DNA from 2 places in the Glaciibacter kafniensis genome. Region 2 is predicted to be linked to the other one. Evidence: predicted binding sites of a transcription regulator. Region 2 holds the regulator's gene; the other holds the start of a gene.
What was found. The regulator HspR, encoded in region 2, represses chaperone genes until heat shock. The targets are predictions, from matches to a motif close to AAGTTGAGTCNNNNNGACTCAACTT.
Positions count from the first base shown of each region.

Region 1: the regulator HspR is predicted to act here: its motif matches at 2,583-2,607, upstream of ABD791_RS06710 (ATP-dependent Clp protease ATP-binding subunit).

Region 1 is NZ_BAABCN010000002.1:1,324,653-1,334,081, forward strand. Features, by position in the region: gene ABD791_RS06710 (ATP-dependent Clp protease ATP-binding subunit) at 2-2,569, opposite strand; gene ABD791_RS06715 (HNH endonuclease signature motif containing protein) at 3,463-4,839, shown strand; gene ABD791_RS06720 (UPF0158 family protein) at 4,911-5,429, opposite strand; gene ABD791_RS06725 (UPF0158 family protein) at 5,466-5,981, opposite strand; RNA gene ssrA (transfer-messenger RNA) at 6,116-6,491, opposite strand; gene ABD791_RS06735 (tyrosine-protein phosphatase) at 6,632-7,369, opposite strand; gene smpB (SsrA-binding protein SmpB) at 7,418-7,894, opposite strand; gene ABD791_RS06745 (SHOCT domain-containing protein) at 8,158-8,556, shown strand; gene ftsX (permease-like cell division protein FtsX) at 8,636-9,429, opposite strand, start outside.
Region 2 is NZ_BAABCN010000004.1:126,861-136,289, forward strand. Features, by position in the region: gene ABD791_RS09840 (LLM class flavin-dependent oxidoreductase) at 1-556, opposite strand, end outside; gene ABD791_RS09845 (alpha/beta fold hydrolase) at 748-1,485, shown strand; gene ABD791_RS09850 (heat shock protein transcriptional repressor HspR) at 1,498-1,914, opposite strand; gene ABD791_RS09855 (DnaJ C-terminal domain-containing protein) at 1,926-2,930, opposite strand; gene ABD791_RS09860 (nucleotide exchange factor GrpE) at 2,923-3,516, opposite strand; gene dnaK (molecular chaperone DnaK) at 3,523-5,382, opposite strand; gene ABD791_RS09870 (MFS transporter) at 5,649-7,070, shown strand; gene ABD791_RS09875 (C45 family autoproteolytic acyltransferase/hydrolase) at 7,210-8,295, opposite strand; gene ABD791_RS09880 (ABC transporter ATP-binding protein) at 8,292-9,122, opposite strand; gene ABD791_RS09885 (ABC transporter ATP-binding protein) at 9,119-9,429, opposite strand, start outside.

The sequences.
Region 1 (9,429 bases), on a different contig from region 2:
GCTATGCGGCCTGGGGCAATGCAGCTCGAGCTGTGCGGACCACGAGCGCGTCGCCGTCGACCGACACAGTCACCGATTCGCCTGGCTGCAATGACGACGCCACCAGCAGGTCGGCGATGCGGTCGTCGAGCTCACGCTGGATGACGCGGCGCAACGGACGGGCCCCGTACTCCGGCTCGTAGCCGCGCGTCGCGATCCAATCGATCGCTTCGTCACTGATGACGAGCGACAAGTCGTGCGCCTTCAGCCTGCTCTCGGTCTGGCCCAGCAGCAACCGAACGATCTGGCGGAGCTGCGCCTGATCGAGCTTCTGGAAGAGCACGATCTCGTCGATCCGGTTCAGAAACTCGGGTCGCATGGCTTCACGCAGTTTGCCCATCACGCGGTCACGGAGTGCCTTTTCGGACCCGAATCCGTTGCCGGCGCCATCCGTTTCGGCGATGAAGCCCAGCGCGCCGCTGCGGCTGGCCAGAAACTCAGACCCCAGGTTTGAGGTCATGATGATCACCGTGTTGCGGAAATCAACGGTGCGACCCTGGCCATCGGTCAGGCGTCCGTCGTCGAGCACCTGCAACAGCAGGTTGAACACGTCGGGGTGCGCCTTCTCGATTTCGTCGAGCAGAATCACGGAATACGGATTGCGCCGCACCCGTTCGGTGAGCTGACCGGCCTCGTCGTAGCCGACGTAGCCGGGAGGGGCCCCGACGAGCCGACTGGCAGTGTGCCGTTCGCTGAACTCGCTCATGTCGAAGCGCAGCATGGCCTTCTCGTCGCCGAAGAGCGACTCGGCCAAAGCCTTCGCCAGCTCGGTCTTTCCGACACCGGTCGGGCCGAGAAACAGAAAGCTTCCGACCGGTCGGCCGGAATCGCCCATGCCGGTGCGGTTGCGCCGCACGGCCTTGGCAATCACCGTCACCGCGTCATCCTGGCCGACGAGTCGCCGGTGCAGGTCCTCTTCAAGGCGTCCGAGACGGTCACGGTCGGTCGCGGTGACCCGACTGGCCGGGATGCCCGTCGCTCGCGCGATGATCTCGGCGATCTCGGCTTCGTCGATAACTGCGGCGCCAGCATCCTTACTACCCGGCGCGGTGCCGGCCGATGAAATCTGCGCTTCGACGGCGTCGATCTCATCGCGCAACCGCGATGCCTCCTCGTACTGTTCGGCCGTGACCGCGGCGGACTTCGCGGCCTCGAGCGAGGCGACCTGCTCGCGCAATGCACTCACGTCGACGACGGAGCCGACCTTCAGACGCATCCGGGCACCGGCCTGGTCGATGAGGTCGATGGCCTTGTCGGGCAGAAACCGGTCGGTAATGTAACGGGCCGACATCTCAACCGCGGTGCGAATCGCGGCGTCGGTGTACGTGACGTTGTGGTGCTCCTCGTAGCGGTCTTTCAACCCGTCGAGAATCTGCACGGCATCCTCGATGCCGGGCTCGCCCACCGTCACCGGCTGAAAACGACGCTCCAGTGCGGCATCCTTCTCGACCTTGCGGTACTCCTTGAGGGTGGTGGCACCGATGAGGTGCAGTTCACCGCGCGCCAGGCGTGGCTTCAGAATGTTTCCGGCGTCCATGCCGCCGTCGCCGGCCGCACCGGCGCCGACCACGGTGTGCAGTTCGTCGATGAAAACGATCAGTTCGCCGGAGCGTGCGCTGATCTCATCCATCGTCTTGGTGAGCCGTTCTTCGAAATCGCCGCGGTAGCGGGTTCCGGCGAGCATGGCGGGCAGGTCGAGCGAGATCACACGCTTGTCGCGCAGCTGCTCAGGAACCTGTCCGTCGACGATCGCCTGCGCGAGCCCGTCGACGATGGCCGTCTTTCCGACGCCGGGTTCGCCGATCAGCACCGGATTGTTCTTGGTGCGCCGCGAGAGGATCTCGATCGTCTGTTCGATCTCATCGGCACGTCCGATCACCGGGTCGAGCTTGCCCGCGCGGGCACGCTCGGTGAGGTCGGTTCCGTAGAGGTCGAGCATGGGGGTCTCCGAGTCAGTGGATGCCGCAGCCGGGTTGGCAGCGTTCGTCGCTTCCGCCTGCGCGGCGTTCACGGCGCCGGCCTGCAACGCGGCAGGGGTGACACCGGCGGCCGCGAGCACCTGGCCGGTGGGGGCATCCTGGTTCACCATGAACGCGAAGAACAGGTGTTCGGGGTCGACGTAAGTTGAGCCGAATGAGCGTGCCACTTGGTAGGCGTCGAGCAGGGCGCGCTGGGCCGACGGAGTGAATGCCGGCGGAGTGGTGCCGCGTTCGGATGAAGATTCGGGGAGTCGCTGCTCCACCGCTTTCGCGATCGCCTGGGGGTCAAGTCCGGCGTTGCTGATCGCCTCGACGGCGGGGGCCTGCGCCACCATGACCCGCAGAATGTGCAGGGCGTCAACGTGAGAGTGCCCGTGGCTGACGGCGAACTCCGCGGCCTGCGCGAGCAGTTCGTGAGTGCGCCGGCTGAGCATACGGGTGAGATCAATGGGTCGCACAGGCTGGGCTGCGCGTTGGCTCTGCAGGTAGCGAGCAAGGAATTCGTCGAACGAACCGCTGCCGGAACCATCTGCGCCGAAGAATGTGGGCATCTGTCCTCCTAGAAACTTGAGTGCCTTCGACTCAAGTTAACGTCGCCGTGCCCATTTCATTCCCGCAGAGCCGACATCCGTTCTCTTTCGCGCTGGTGCGCCGGGTGCCGCGTTCAGGCTTCGAAACCCGCCCATCGTTCTCTAGCTGGGTACCGAAATCAGGAGTGGAGGTGTGTCGGCCCTGGCCCGCTTCCGGATTCCCGGGCCGCCGCATCCGCGACACGCACTCCACTCCTGATTTCGGTCCCGTCCGCGCCCGATGTGCTTGCCGCGCACATCGCGACGGATGCGCCCGCCTCGCTGATTGCGGAGCGCCCGACGGAGTCGGCCGCGTCTCGAAATCCCGCGACCAGTTCTCCGGACTCAACCCACGCCCTCTCCGCGGTGGGACCGCGTTCAGGAGTGGAGGTATGTCGGCCCTGGCTTGCCCGCGGATTCCCGAGCCGCCGCATCCGCGACACGCAATCCACTCCTGATTTCGGTCCCGTCTGCGCCCGATGTGCTTGCCGCGCACATCGCGACGGATGCGCCCGCCTCGCTGATTGCGGAGCGCCCGCCGACGGAGTCGGCCGCGTCTCGAGCTCCCTTTCTCCTATCCGGCCGCCAGCTCCGTGCGTGCGCTCAAATCGTCGCGTCGCGACCGCGTAGGCGACGATTCAAGCGCACGCGCGGAGGGTAAGCCGGTGGTCGAGCCTGTCGACCCCGCGAGCCGGCCTCCACACCCGACCACCTCGTTGGTCGAGCCCGTCGACACCCCGCTCGCCAGCCTCCACACCCGCCCAGCACCCCCACTCCGTCCTCCACAGGAACCCTGCCTCGAAGTTATCCACAACCCCCGGTCAGCAGGCCTTTCCGAAAAGTCGAGTGTCAGTGGTGCCTGGCAGACTTTCAGTATGAACCCGTTGTTGGAACGTTTCGGTGAACAGCTCGACCGGGCCGCCCAATCGCATCATCGGGAGGCGGTGGTTGCCGCGGAGACCGTGCTCGAGATCGACCGGACCCGGCTGCTCAGCGAGCGACTGACCATCCTCCCGGAGACCGAATCGAACCTGCGGCAGCGGTGGGCGAACCGGCGGGTGCTCGTCTCTGAATTGGCTGCTGCATTCGACCTGCCGGAGCGCACGATGGAAACGAAGATCGAGGTCGGCAAAGCCCTGATCCATACCCTGCCCGACACGTTCGCCGCGTTGCAGGCCGGGCAGATCAGCTACCGGCATGCCGTCGCCCTCGCCGACCAGACCTTCGGCCTCAGTCCGGAGGACAAAGCCGAACTAGAGCGGGCGGTGCTGCCCGGCGCCGGGGACCTGATCGTGTCGAAGTTCACCCAGAAGGCCCGCAAGGCCCGCGAGCGGCTGGACCCGGCCTCGATCACCGTGCGGCATCAGAAAAGTGTCGCCGATCGGGCCGTATTCTTCGACCCGGCTCCCGACGGAATGGCGTATCTGAGCGCGTTCCTGCCCGCGACCCAGGCACAGGCGATCTGCACCCGGCTGACCGGCACTGCGATGGGGCTGCAACGCTCCGACGAACCGCGCACCCTCACCCAATTGAAAGCCGATGTGCTCGTCGATCTGATCCTCGACCGCGACGAACCCGACGAACCCGACGAACCCGACGACATTGATAGCACCGGACCGAGGGGCCGGTCAACGAACCGGTCTACGAATGGGTCAAGAAACGGCGCGAGAAACGGGTCGACGACCGGCGCAAAGAACAACTCTGGCCGGACCCGGCGTCGCCGGGGCATCAAACCGGATGTAGTGATCCTGGTCCCGGCGCTGACACTGCTCGGGCGGAGCGACGAACCGGCCGTGCTCGAAGGCTACGGGCCGATCGACCTCGACACCGCCAAAGAGCTCGCCGGCACCGCGCCCAGTTGGCTGCGGGTGCTCACCGATCCCGAAACCGGGGCATGGCTCTCCGTCGGCCGCAAACGCTACAAACCACCCGCAGACCTCCGCGCCGTGCTCCGGCTCCGCGACGGAACCTGCCGGTCGGCGGGCTGCACCCGGGCCGCCGCGGACTGCGACATCGATCACAGCATCCCGTTTTGGGAAAACGGCCAGCGCGGCGAAACCAACCTGACCAACCTCGCGAGCCTGTGTCCCAAGGACCATCGCGATAAACACGAAATCGGCTGGTCCTACATCCACGGCGACGCCGGCACCATCATCTGGACCTCCCCCACCGGACACACCTACACGACCCAACCCGAACACCACATCGGACCGGTCGCCCTCCCCAACACCGACACACCACCACCGTTCTAACCTGCGTCGCCAGGCGCGGTCACCTGATCTCGACACGCTCGATCAACGGATGCGCTCGACCACCAGAATGCTCAGTCGTCGGTCGGCTTCCACGAAGCGACCAGCTCAAGAATGTGTGTCGCGAGTGCGGTCATCGCAATCAACGCCGCTCGCCCTTCCTCTTCGACCACGAACTCCTCGTCGATGAGCCACTCGAGAGCGTGCTGCTTGGTCTTGACGCCGTAGTAGCGACTCTGCAGCCGGCCCAATTCCTCCGGTGCGTCGTACATCACGTTGAGGAAACGACGGAACGCGCCCTTGCCGTCCAACGCGACCAGCAGGCGATCTGACGTTCGAGGGTCGGTGACTGCTTGGGCAAACGTCTCCATGTCGCGGTACGAGTCCCGCGACTCAACGGGACCAGTCTGATGCCACCCCATCTCGTCAGGATCGACGTTGTCTCCGTCTGGGCCCATCGCCTCACCACCGTCACCGAGGTAGCTCTGCCCATCGGTCGGGTCGTAGAACCCTCCGTCGCTGTTAGAACGAACGTCGGCGAGTGCATCGAGATTGATACGAGAGAGAGGGAGCGGTGCGATTTTCTCGGCCATGAATCTATTCTGGCGCGTTCAGGAAGTCGCTGGCCACTACTGGTCTCCACCGAGCAGCCACGTCAAGTGCCTGCTGCGCCCCCGCACGCGTTGCTCCTTCGCAGCGTCCGCTTCCGCTTCCGCTTCACTGATGAGATCAATCTGAACCAGCCAGTCGATCACACGGATCTCTACCACTGCGTCTGAGTATGCGAACCAACTCCGGCGGAGCGCCTCGGATATCTCCGCGATCTGATTCTTGAACCGCAGGAAGGCACCCCGACCGTCCAGCGACCGTTCAAGACGCTCACGCGCAACTGGATCGTTCACCGCCGCAGTGAAATCCTCCATATCGCGGTATCCGGTCCAAGACTCGTCGCCGTCAATTCTGATCCAGCCCTCTGCATCAGGGTCAATGTCGGGGTTCTCGAGACCCAAGACCTCGCCACCGCCGATGATATACACGTCACCGGTGACCGGGTCGAAGAGACCGCCCTCCCAATTCGTGAATGCCAATGACAGCTCATCGAGGTTGAGGTCGGACAAGGAAAGACGTCGCTGATCGCTGCTCATGCGGCCATTATGCCCACCCACCATCGCCGCAGAAGGGCGAATCTCAGAATGGCCGTCGTAGCGTCTCAGCTAAACAAGACGAGGCCACCCCGAAGGGTGGCCTCGCTCGATCAAGAGTGTGTGACAGCAACCGATGGTGGAGATGCGGGGAATTGAACCCCGGTCCACTGCTGTGGTCATATGCCTTCTACGGGTGTATCCAGTGAAATCGTTCTACTCGGCTCCGGAATTTGCCACTGGCACCTAATCCGACAAGCCCAGCCTTCGTTTGAGTCCCTCTACACCCCGCGGCTCAATGTAGAAGCAATCTCTCTAAATTGCGCCAGGGTCCGGGTAGAGAGCATTCCCGGTCTGACGGACTTCTTTAGTGCGCTCGCTTAGGCAGCGAGGGCGAAGTCAGTGCGCTTTGAATTGGCACTTATTGTTTTGCAGAGATCGTTTACGAGATAACCCTGCATCCTCGACCCGCTTCTCATAATTGCGCAGGCAGTGTCGAAACCGATCATCCCCATGCACACCTCGCGCCGAGATTCGAGATCCGGCCCTGAAGTGGGTTGTTGTCACACACTGTTGAATTTCCAAATGCAGAACACGAGGCCGAAACCTCTCGCTCCGCAGCCTCCTACTCTACAACACTCGCGCGCGAGGATCTATGCCCTGCGCACAAGCTTCGTCTCGAGCAGCCGCACGTCGTCAGCGGTGAAGCCCTGTGAGAGCAGATAGTCGGTGACGGATCCGTACCGCTCATCAATGAGCCGCAGGAGTTCGGCCATCACCTCGGCCGGCGTCGATCCCATGATGCCGCGAAGCTCTGGTGTGTCAGCAATTCCGAAACGCGACGTCAAAGCGACCATCGCTTCGAGCCATTCCCCCGCCAGATTCGACTCGGACCTCGCGTAGTCGGCGATGACGACATCCGGGGCCACGCCGACCGCCCGCAGGGCCAACGCGATCACAATGCCGGTGCGGTCCTTGCCCGCGGTGCAGTGCACGAGCACCGGTCCAGCATCCGGCGAAGCGATGAGGCGCAGCGCTCTCACGACAACCTCGCCGTGCTCAACCACAATGCTTTCGTACATCGACGGCAGGGTGATTCCCGGCCCACTATTTGCTGCAGCGCTTCCCTCATACACCGGGATGTGCACCGTCTCGATCTCGAGATCGTCAATCGCGTCGGGTTGCACCTCGCGTTCGAAATCGTCACGCAGATCGATGATGGTGTGCACGCCGAGCTCGGCCAGCTCGGCGCGTCCGCGATCGGTCAGACCCTTCAGCCCGTCGGATCGGTACAGCACCCCGCTGCGTGTCACACCGTGAGCGGCCGGGTAGCCAGCCGGCTCCCGCAGGTTGAACGTTCCGTCAACCGCAATGCGAACCGTGCTGTCCATGCCCACCCCATCTTCAATCGGTGAATCGGCCACTCGGCGAATCGGTACCTAGTCGCCGAGATTCTTTCGAGCCGACATCGCGCGATCCGATTCACGCTTGTCTTGACGCTCACGCAGCGTCTGACGCTTGTCGTACTCCTTCTTACCCTTCGCCACGGCAATCTCAACCTTGGCGCGACCGTCGGAGAAGTAGATCTTCAACGGAATGAGGGTATAGCCACCCTCCTTGGTCTTGTGACTGATCTTGACGATCTCTTGCTTGTGCAGCAGCAGCTTGCGCTTGCGACGCGGCGGGTGGTTCGTCCAGGTACCGGCCGAGTACTCGGGAATGTGCACGGCGTCGAGCCAGGCCTCGCCGCCTTCGATGAAGGCGTAGCCATCGACCAGGGACGCCCGTCCGGCACGCAGCGACTTCACTTCGGTACCGCTCAAGACCATTCCGGCCTCGTAGGTGTCTTCGATGTGATAATCGTGGCGGGCTTTGCGATTGGTCGCGACGACCTTTTCGCCTTTTTCCCTGGGCACGAGGTACTCCTTGAATGTCTGGGTGATGCCATGTATCGCAATGATGCCGTGTGGCCGAGCGCCACAGAGCCCATCAGTCTATCGGTCGATCGAGTTCGGAGATTCGCCCTCGCCCGACTGAACGCGAGAAAAACTCCGCCTGATCACCGTCTCAACGTTCGGAAACCCTGCGTCACGAAAAACCGGGGCTCTGTACGAAAGCGGAGCCGACCCGCTAGGTTCATAGCCACGGGGCATGGTGCTCTACGACGAGGGAGGCAGTCATGAGTTTTTGGAGTGATGTGTGGAATATCATTTGGCTCTTTTTCTGGAGCTTCGCGTTCATCGCCTATCTATTCGCTCTCTTCGCTGTCATCGGCGACCTGTTCCGTGACCACAAGCTCAACGGCTGGTGGAAAGCATTGTGGATCATTTTCTTGATCTTCCTGCCGTTCCTGACGGTTCTCATCTACCTGATTGCCAGGGGCCAGGGCATGGCCGAACGCCAAGCCCGCGCTGCTCAACAGGTGCAGCAGCAGACCGAGAGCTACATCAAGACAGTTGCCGGAGCGAGCGCCGCCGACGAAATCGCCAAGGCCAAAGCGCTGCTCGATGCGGGAACAATCACCGCAGAAGAGTTCGCGACCCTCAAGGCTCGCGCACTCGCACACCAGACCGCGTAGGCACGAATCGCACCACAGATACAGCTCAAAACGCAGAACGGCCAGGCGGATATCGCCTGGCCGTTCTTCGTTGAGCTCGTTAGACCTTCAGATAGCGCGAGATCGCGAAGTTCGCCGACACAGCAGCAAGTACCGCGCCGAGCACCAGAAGTATCGGCACGACCAACAGCGCATCGTCGATTCCGACAAGTGCAAACCCGAGGAGGCGCTTGCTCAGATACCCCTGCACGAACCAGTGCACGAGAGCGACGATCGCCCCGCCCGCCAGAATCGAGCCGAGGAGCGCGGCAAAGACGCCCTCCAAAATAAAGGGAGTTTGGATGAACCTGTTCGACGCCCCGACGAGCCGCATGATGCCGAGCTCCTTGCGACGGGAGAACGCCGACAACCTGATCGTCGTCGCGATCAGGAGCACCGCGGCCACGAGCATCAGTGAAGCGATGCCGATCGCTGTGTAGCTGGCGACGTTCAACACCGAGAAGATCTGGTCGAGATACTTGCGCTGGTCTTGTACGTTCTCAACCCCGGGCATCCCCGACAAGCTCTCACTGAGCACGTCAGACTTCGACGGGTCTTTGAGGTTGACCCAGAACGTCTGGTTCAGCTGGTCGGGAGTCGCGTAGTCGGCGACGGGATTGCCGGCGAACTGCTTCTGAAAGTTCTTGAACGCCTCATCGTGATCCTCGAAGAAATACTTCTCGATGAACGGTGAGAGCGTCGGACCCTTGAGCTGCTCTTCGACCGCAGCGAGCTGCTCGGCGTTCGCCTCACCGCCGACACAGGTCTCCCCCGTCGAAAACGAGGTGCACATGTAGATGCCGACCTGGGCCTTGTCGTACCAGTAGTTCTTCATCTGGCCGATCTGCATCTGAA
Region 2 (9,429 bases):
CGCGGTTGCGCTCGACCGCGTCGTCTTCCCACGAGCCCTCCCACAGCTTGTAGAGCACCTCGAGGTACTCGTCGGCGTGGGCGTAACGCTCGTCGTGTTCAAGCTGGTCGTCGTTGCCCATGTTGCGGGCGGCGGAGGGCAGATAGCCGGTGACGACGTTCCAGCCGACGCGACCGTTGGTCAGGTGGTCGAGCGTCGACATCCGTCGGGCAAAGGGGTACGGATGCTCATACGCGGTTCCCGCGGTGACGCCGAAGCCGAGATGCTCGGTCACGAGCGCCATGGCTGAGACGAGAAGCAGCGGGTCGGAGACAGGAACCTGGGCGCCGTGGCGGATTGCCGCCTCGTTGCTGCCGCCGTAGACGTCGTAGGTGCCGAGCACATCGGCGATGAAGATGCCGTCGAAGCGGCCACGCTCCAGCAGTTTCGCGAGCTCGGTCCAGTAGCGCAGGTCGGTGTACCGCGCCGACTGGTCCTTCGGGTGGCGCCACAGCCCGGAGGACTGGTGGGCGACACAGTTCATGTCGAACGCGTTGAATCGGATCTGCCTGGTCATCTCCCCATCGTGCGCGCCCACTCGGCCACCCGCATCCGAAACTGCAACAAAACGTCAGAAACGGATGCCGGCGGTTGAGCCGGTCGCCGTGGGCGGGCATCGGGCCGATGAGGACAAGCAGTAGGGTTCAACTCGTGTTCAGGCTGAGTCGCCGTGAATACTCGCCCTAGCCCAACTGAAATTGGAGAGTAATGACCGATAGCTACACTTTCGTCCTGATCCACGGCGCCTGGCACGACGGCGATCTCTGGGAACCGATCGCCGGCCGCCTGCGGAAAGCCGGGCATACCGTCCATACTCCAACAGTGGCCGGACATGGGAAAAACGCCCCCAAAGATGTGACGCATGCCGAGGGGGTGAGCTCAATCGTCGACTACATCGTTGAGAACGATGTCACCGATTTCCTCCTCCTCGGGCACAGTTTCGGCGGCACGATCATCTCCAAAGTCGCAGAGCAGGTTCCGGAACGAATCCGGCGTCTCGTCTTCTGGAATGCGTTCGTGCTCGAGAACGGCAACTCCATCAACGATGAATCCCCTGCCCTCTATCGCGAGCTAATGAACGCGACCCAGGTTGATGGAACATTCATGTTGCCGTTCCCACTCTGGCGTGAGGCATTCATTCAGGATGCCACCGAGGAGCTCGCTCGCTCGTCTTACGACCAGCTCTCAGCAGAGCCGATGAGCATGCTCGAGACGAAGCTCGACCTCACCCGGTTTTACGAATTGATTGGCGCAGGCGCCCTCAAAGTGAGTTATCTCAACGCCACCGGCGACACCGCCATGCCCCACGGTGAATTCGCCTGGCATCCACGATTCTCTTCTCGTCTCGGCCTGCACCGGCTGGTTCAGATGGAAGGCTCGCACGAAACGATGTTCAGCAACCCAGAACTCGCCACGACGAAGATCATCGAGGCGTGCCGCGACTAGTCGCGATCGCGGCTACCCGCGGTCGAGCGGCCGCCAGACGACGATCTGATTCGAGCGGCGCATCCGCGTGCCCGCCTTCATCGAGATGACGTCGCCGGCCGCGCCCGCCGCGAACACGCGGCGGCCCGGCCGGCTGAGCAGCTCATCGGCCAGAGCCGATTCCAGCTCGCGCAGGCGTGATTCGAGCCCGCGCACGCGATCTTCGAGTTCGAGAATGCGACGGATGCCTTCCAGGCTGACGCCTTCAGCACCGAGTTCCGCGATCTCCCGCAGTTTGGCCACATCGCGCATCGAGTAGCGGCGCGACTTGCCCGGGGTGCGCCCGGGACTGACCAAACCTAAGCGGTCGTACTGCCGCAGGGTCTGCGGGTGCATCCCCGCCAACTCTGCGGCAGTGGAGATCACGAAGACTCGGCTGAACTCATCCATTGCGATTCCTACTATCCCCGTGCCTTGGCGAGAAGCTCTTCACGAGGATTCTCGTCTGGCAGGGCGGCGGCGAGCGCCTCGATGGCCTCCTCCGCCTCTTTCGAGAGGTGTGACGGCACGGCAACCTGAACCTCGGCGAGAAGATCGCCGGTGCCCTTGGCCGTTTCGACACCGCGACCCTTGACGCGCAGAATGCGGCCGCTCGGGGTGCCTGGTGCCACCCGCAGCTTGACCGGAGGCCCACCGAGGGTGGGGACTTCGATCGTCGCTCCGAGCGTGGCTTCCACGAAGGTGATCGGAACCGTGACGCGCAAGTTCAGGCCGTCGCGTTCGAAGACGGGGTGCTTGCGCACCGACACCGTGAGAACGATGTCGCCGGCTTCACCGCCATCCGGACTCGGCTGACCCTTGCCACGCAGCTTGATCTTCTGACCGTCGGCCACACCGGCCGGGATCTTGACCTTGATCGGTCGACCCTCCTGCGTCTGCAGGGTGATCTGATCGCCGTGGGTCGCCGTGACGAAGTCGATGGTCGTCGACGCGACAACGTCGCGCCCCCGAGTCGGCCCGCCGGCGCCGCGGTAGCCGCCAGATGAGGTGCCGAATCGGCCACCCCCCTGTCGTCCGCCGAACAGTCCGCCGAGAATGTCGTCGTAGTTGCCGCCCTGCTGGTATTGGTAGTTCTGCTGACCGGCACCCCCGCCGAACATGCCGCCGAAGACGTCGTCGAAACCGCCCTGTTGGCCGCCACCCGTACCGGGGGCGGTGAAGCGAGCTCCACCACCCATGGCACGGATTGCGTCATACTCTTTGCGCTGCTCAGGGTCAGCGAGCACCGAGTGGGCCTCGCTGATCTCCTTGAACTTCGCTTCAGAAGCCGCATCGCCCTGATTGGAATCGGGGTGATACTTGCGCGCCAGCTTGCGATAGGCCTTCTTGAGCTCGGCCGGTGTGACGTCTTTACCCACACCGAGGATCTTGTAGAAGTCCTTGTCGAACCAGTCCTGGCTAGCCATCGCTCGGTACCTGAACCACGACCTTGGCCGCGCGCAGCAGCGTCGAGCCCAGGTTGTAGCCGGTCTCGACCACATCGGCGACGGTTTCGACCTCGACGTCGGCACTCGGCTGCTGGAAAACAGCCTCGTGCAGCGTGGGGTCGAACGGCTCACCGACGGTGCCGAACGGCGTCAGGCCGAGCTTCTCGACGGATGCGCGCAGCTTGGCGGCAATCGTCGCGAACGGCGTTTCGGCAACCAGGTCGCCGTGCTTCTCAGCACGGTCGAGGTCGTCCAGCACCGGCAGCAGGATGGCGATGACTCCGCCGGTGAGGCGCTCGCGCTCAATCTCACGGTTCGCCTCGGTGCGCTTGCGGTAGTTGGCGTATTCGGCCGTCACGCGCTTGAGATCGGCGAGGTGCTCATCCGACGGATCGGTGGCTTCGAGATCTGCGGCATCCAGGATGTCCTGAACGGTCAGCTCGTCTTCCTCGATTCCCTCAGCGTCGGCCGCAGCCGAGGTGGCGCCGGTGGGCGCCTCCTCAGCTGACGACTGGTCGAACGGCTCTTCCGCAGGGTTGCCCCCTGCATTGGTGTCGTTTGCCATGTTTACCTACTTCTTCTCTTCTTCGTCTTCGACAACCTCGGCGTCGACAACGTCTTCGTCAGAAGACGCGTCGGCGGGCTGGTCAGCGGATGCGGATGCAGCTGCCTCATCGGCCTGGCTGGAGGCGTAGATGGCCTCGCCGAGCTTGCCCTGGCTGGCGTTCAGCTTGTCGAACGCGGTCTTCACCGCGTCGTCGTCGTCGCCGGCGAGAGCGGACTTCAGAGCGTCAACATCGCCCTGCACCTCGCTCTTGACGTCTTCGGGCAGCTTGTCTTCGTTGTCCTTGATCAGCTTGTCGATCGAGTAGGCGAGCTGCTCTGCACCGTTGCGAACTTCGGCGGCCTCGCGGCGCTTCTTGTCCTCAGCGGCGTGCTCTTCGCCCTCGCGAACCATGCGCTCGATGTCTTCCTTCGCCAGCGAGGAACCGCCGGTGATGGTCATCGACTGCTCCTTGCCGGTGCCCTTGTCCTTGGCGGACACGTGCACGATGCCGTTGGCGTCGATGTCGAAGGTGACCTCAACCTGCGGGATGCCGCGCGGAGCCGGTGCAATACCGGTCAGCTCGAACGTTCCGAGGTTCTTGTTGTCGCGGGTGAACTCGCGCTCGCCCTGGAAGACCTGAATCGCAACTGACGGCTGGTTGTCGTCGGCGGTCGTGAAGGTCTCACTGCGCTTGGTCGGGATGGCCGTGTTGCGCTCGATGAGCTTGGTCATGATGCCGCCCTTGGTCTCGATACCGAGGCTCAGGGGGGTGACGTCGATGAGCAGAACGTCCTTACGCTCGCCCTTCAGCACGCCGGCCTGCAGTGCGGCACCGACAGCAACGACCTCGTCAGGGTTGACGCCCTTGTTGGGCTCCTGTCCACCGGTCTCCTGCTTGACGAGCTCGGAAACGGCGGGCATACGGGTCGATCCACCGACGAGCACGACGTGTGCGATGTCGCTGACCTTGACGCCGGCCTCACGGATGACGTCCTGGAACGGCTTCTTGGTGCGGTCGAGCAGGTCGCTCGTCATCTGCTCGAACTGGGCGCGGGTCAGCGTCTCGTCGAGGTTGGCTGGCCCGTTCTCGGTCAGCGAGAGGTAGGGCAGCTGGATGCTCGTCGACATGCTGCTCGAGAGTTCCTTCTTGGCCTGCTCTGCGGCTTCCTTGAGGCGCTGCTTGGCGATCTTGTCGCCGGAGACGTCAACGCCGGTGGTCTCCTTGAACTTCTTGATCAGGTGATCGACGATGCGCTGGTCCCAGTCGTCGCCGCCGAGGCGGTTGTCGCCCGAGGTCGCACGAACCTGGATGGTCGAGAAGTCGTCGTCCTTGCCCACTTCGAGCAGCGAGACGTCGAAGGTTCCGCCACCGAGGTCGAAGACCAGGATGAGCTCGTCTTCTTTACCCTTGTCCAGGCCGTAGGCCAGAGCAGCAGCGGTCGGCTCGTTGATGATGCGCAGCACGTTGAGACCGGCGATCTCGCCGGCTTCCTTGGTGGCCTGACGCTCAGCGTCGTTGAAGTACGCGGGAACCGTGACGACGGCATCCGTGACCTTGTCGCCGAGGTACTGCTCGGCGTCCCTCTTGAGCTTGGCCAGAATGCGGGCCGAGATCTCCTGCGGGGTGTACTTCTTGTCGTCGATGGCGACATTCCAGTCGGTGCCCATGTGGCGCTTCACGCTGGAGATGGTGCGGTCGACGTTGGTGACGTTCTGGCGCTTGGCGGTCTCACCGACCAGCACCTCGCCATCCTTGGTGAATGCAACCACCGAGGGGGTGGTGCGGAGGCCTTCGGCGTTAGCGATGACGGTGGGTTCTCCACCTTCGAGGACGGCGACAACCGAGTTTGTGGTTCCGAGGTCAATTCCTACTGCACGAGCCATGCGATTCTCCTTCAATGTGTTTCGGGTGATTCAAAATTGTGGGTCCGAGAGTTGAGTCCCGGTGGCTCAAGTATGCCAGGGCAGGAAAATCATGTCAAACCAGAACTGGCAAAGTTGAGTCACATTGACTCAACTCTCAGGTTTCGCCGATTTCGACGACGTTCGGTCTCTCGGATCTGACCGTTCACGGCCCCGTTCCCGCCGCCCTCTCACTGATCTGGCCGCGCCGCATCCGCTTGTTTGCCGGCCACCGCTACCCTGAGGCCATGACCGACAATTCGACGCCGGACCCCTCAGAAACGCCGCGCGATGCGCCGCGCAACTTTCCGCCGGCCCTCTTGACCCATGCCGACGGCGCCGCCGCCACGATCGGGGTCGACACTGGCCAGGTTGAGGCGGTTGCCGCGCAGGGCGCTCGCAAGGGTCGCATCCTCGCCTGGAGCTTGTGGGACTGGGGCGGATCGGCCTTCAACGCCGTCGTCACCACCTTCGTCTTCACCGTCTATCTCACCGGCGAGGCCTTCGGCGGAGAGGCATTCGTCTCGGCGCAGCTCGGCTGGACGCTGGCCATCGCCGGTCTGATCGTCGCGGCGCTCGCGCCAATCACCGGGCAGCGTTCGGATGTCTCGGGTCGCCGCAAATTCTGGCTCGCGGTCAACACCTACATCGTTGTCGCAGTCACGGCGCTGATGTTCTTCGTCAAGCCGGAGCCCGGCTACCTCTGGCTCGGACTGCTGCTGCTCGTCGTCGGAACCGTGTTCTTCGAGTTCGCGTCGGTCAACTACAACGCGATGCTCGCCTCCGTGTCGACCCCGCGCTCGATCGGCAAGGTCAGCGGGTTCGGCTGGTCGATGGGCTACTTCGGCGGCATCGTGCTGCTTCTCATCGTGTACTTCGGCTTCATCCACCCCGATGTCGGATTGTTCGGCGTGACGGATGCCGATGGCCTGTCGGTGCGTGTGGCCATGCTCATCTCGGCCGCCTGGTTCGGGCTGTTCGCCCTGCCCGTTCTGCTGGCTGTGCCCGAGTACCACGCCCCCTCGAAGGTGCAGCGCGAGAAGGTCGGATTCTTCGCCTCCTACGGCCGACTCGGTCGGGACATCAAAGCCCTCTGGAAGACCAGCCGACAGACCGTGTTCTTTCTGATCGCCAGCGCGGTATTCCGCGACGGCCTCACCGGGGTCTTCGCGTTCGGCGGCATCCTCGCGGCCGGCACCTTCGGATTCTCAGCTGGCGAGGTGATCATCTTCGCCATCGCCGCGAACGTTGTCGCCGGTGTCGCCACCGTCACGATCGGCCTGCTCGACGACAAGATCGGCCCGAAGCCGGTCATCGTCGCGTCGCTGATCGGCCTGATCGTCTGCGGCTCCGCCGTGTTCTTCTTGCACGACGGCGGCCAGATCGTATTCTGGACCTTCGGCCTCGCCCTCTGCCTCTTTGTCGGGCCGGCCCAGTCGGCCAGCCGATCGTTCCTGGCCCGGGTCATCCCGACCGGGCGCGAGGGCGAGGTGTTCGGTCTGTACGCGACAACCGGCAAGGCGGCCACGTTCCTGGCGCCGACCGCCTTCGCGCTGTTCGTGACCATCGGCGGGGCGCAGTACTGGGGCATCCTCGGCATCGTGCTGATCGTGGCGATCGGGCTCGCCCTGCTGCTGCCCGTGCAGGCGAAGCCGAAGCAGCTCGACTAACCCTGTGGTCGAGTGATGGAGCGAGGGCCCCTCCCATTCGACGGAGATTTTCGCCGATGAGCCCGTTTTTAGCCGAATCTGGCCGGATTTGCGATCAATCTCCGTCGAATGGGGGGTCTCGGGTCGATCAACGAGAGACTCAGCGGACCGACTCGTCTCCCGCAACCAGACGCAACGGCTCCCCGCTCAGCGCATCGAGCGGCGAACCGGCGGCGACGGTCATCGCGCGAGCCGCGGCATCCAGAGTGACGGTGGCCAAAGTCGCCCAACGGTCGCCGAAGACCGCGTCTGGCGCCGGCACGCAGCAGAGCTGGGCTTCGTCTCCGGGTTGAGACACCAGGTACGGGATGAGCTCTGCCGCGTTCGTCGGCAGCGGCGCAGCGGCGACCCGCTCGAGCAACACCGCATAGCGCAGCTGCGAATCCGGGTCGTAGAGTCCCGGCTTCTCGCCTGCGCCCAGCCGCTCGGTCAGAAAGTGGTTGGTGTGCAACAACGCGCCGTTCTGCGGTTCCAGCACCGCGGCGCCTTGGGGGCTCAGCTCGACGATGACGGCGCCGTCGGTGCTGACGACCGTGATGGCACTGGAGGTGCTCACCGGAGCGGTGCTCAGGATCGCCACGGCTTCGGCGAGCGTGCCGGCTTCGGCCAACACCCGGGCGGCGACGAGGTGCACCGGAACGCCGAAGGCGCGGTCCTGCTGGTGCCCGAGAATGTTGAACATGATTCCGACGCCGGCGTCGTTCATACCGATCTTTCCGAGGATTCCATGCTCGGTCAGCCCGACGAAGCTGCGCGGGGTGCCCCGCACATCCTGAAGGTGCCAGCAGTGCGACAGCTCATCGTGCCAGTCCCAGGTCTGCGCGCCAACGGCGTCGGCCCGGGTGCTCACGATCGTCGAGCATTCGCCGGGCTTCGCCCCACTCGCCGCGGCCAGAATCTCGGTGCGCGCGTTCAGCGCACCGATCTGCCACAGTTCAACGCCAGCTCCTTCCGCGGTTCCGCGCATCTCCTCGACCAGCGCCGGGCTCCACCGTTCCGTCGCCGCGATCGAGGTGAGCGCATCCGCCCGCACCGCGTCTGGGGAGATGCCGACGACCTCGAAGAGCTCGAAGTAGATTCGGAGCGCATCGGCGAGGGTCTCGCGAATCGCGAGGCCACGCTCGACACCGCGCTCGTAAGCATCCGTCGACAACATCTGTACGACAGTGGGAACAGCCAGGGTCATGAGGCGATCTCCTCTCGCAGCGCGCGAATCACGCCGCGTTGTGGCTTCCAGCCGGGTTTGGGCGCACACTCCAGCAGGAGCTGCGTGTAGGGATGTTGCGGGTTCTGCAAGACGGATGCCGTGTCGCCGCGTTCCACGATGACCCCGCGGCGCATGACGACAACCGAATCGGCGATCATCTGCACGACGGTGAGGTCATGCGTGATGAAGAGGTAGGTCAGGCCCTTCGAGGTGCGCAACTCGTCCAATAGCTCCAGAATCTGCGCCTGCACCGTCACGTCGAGCGCCGCCACCGATTCGTCGAGCACGATGACCGCCGGCTCAGCGGCGAGCGCACGGGCGATCGCCACGCGCTGCCGCTGCCCACCGGAAAGCTCGTCGGGGAGCGCATCGAGGTGGCGCGGTTCGAGGCCGACCAGGGTGAAGAGCTCAACGCATCGTTCGCGCCGGGCCGCGAGACCGAGCGAGGTGTGCGCTTGGAGCACCTCGTCGACGGCGGTGCGCACGCGCAACCGGCGGTTCAGCGAGCTCTGCGGGTCCTGGAACACCATCTGAATCACTCGAGCCCTGCGGCCCAGCTCCTTGCGGTTGGCGCGCGGGGCAACCGGCTCCCCGTTGAGCAACACGGTTCCGGAATCCGCGGTCTCGAGCCCGACGATGATGCGGGCCAGTGTGGTCTTGCCTGACCCCGATTCGCCGACAACAGCCAGGCAGGTGCCGGGTTCAACGGTCAGTGACACGGCGTCAAGCGCCGTCACCGTCTGCTTGGGTCGACCGGTCGTGAACGTTTTGGTCAATGCTTCGACGACGATTGCCGGGGTGGTCATGCGGCGCCTCCGATCGTGCGGGTCCAGTTGATGCCTTGTGGCCGCGAATCCATCAAAATGCGGGTGTACGGATGCTGCGGGTTGTCCCTGAGCTGGTCAGGGACCCCGCTCTCCACGATTTCGCCGCTCTTCATCACGTTGATGCGGTCACAGACCGCCGCGGCCAGGTCGAGGTCATGGGTCACGAAGAGCATGGCCATTCCGAGGTTGCGGCGGCACTCATCGAGAATCGCCATGACTTCGGCCTGTGTCGTCACGTCGAGTGCCGTGGTCGGCTCGTCGGCCAGCATCAGCTTCGGCTTTCCGG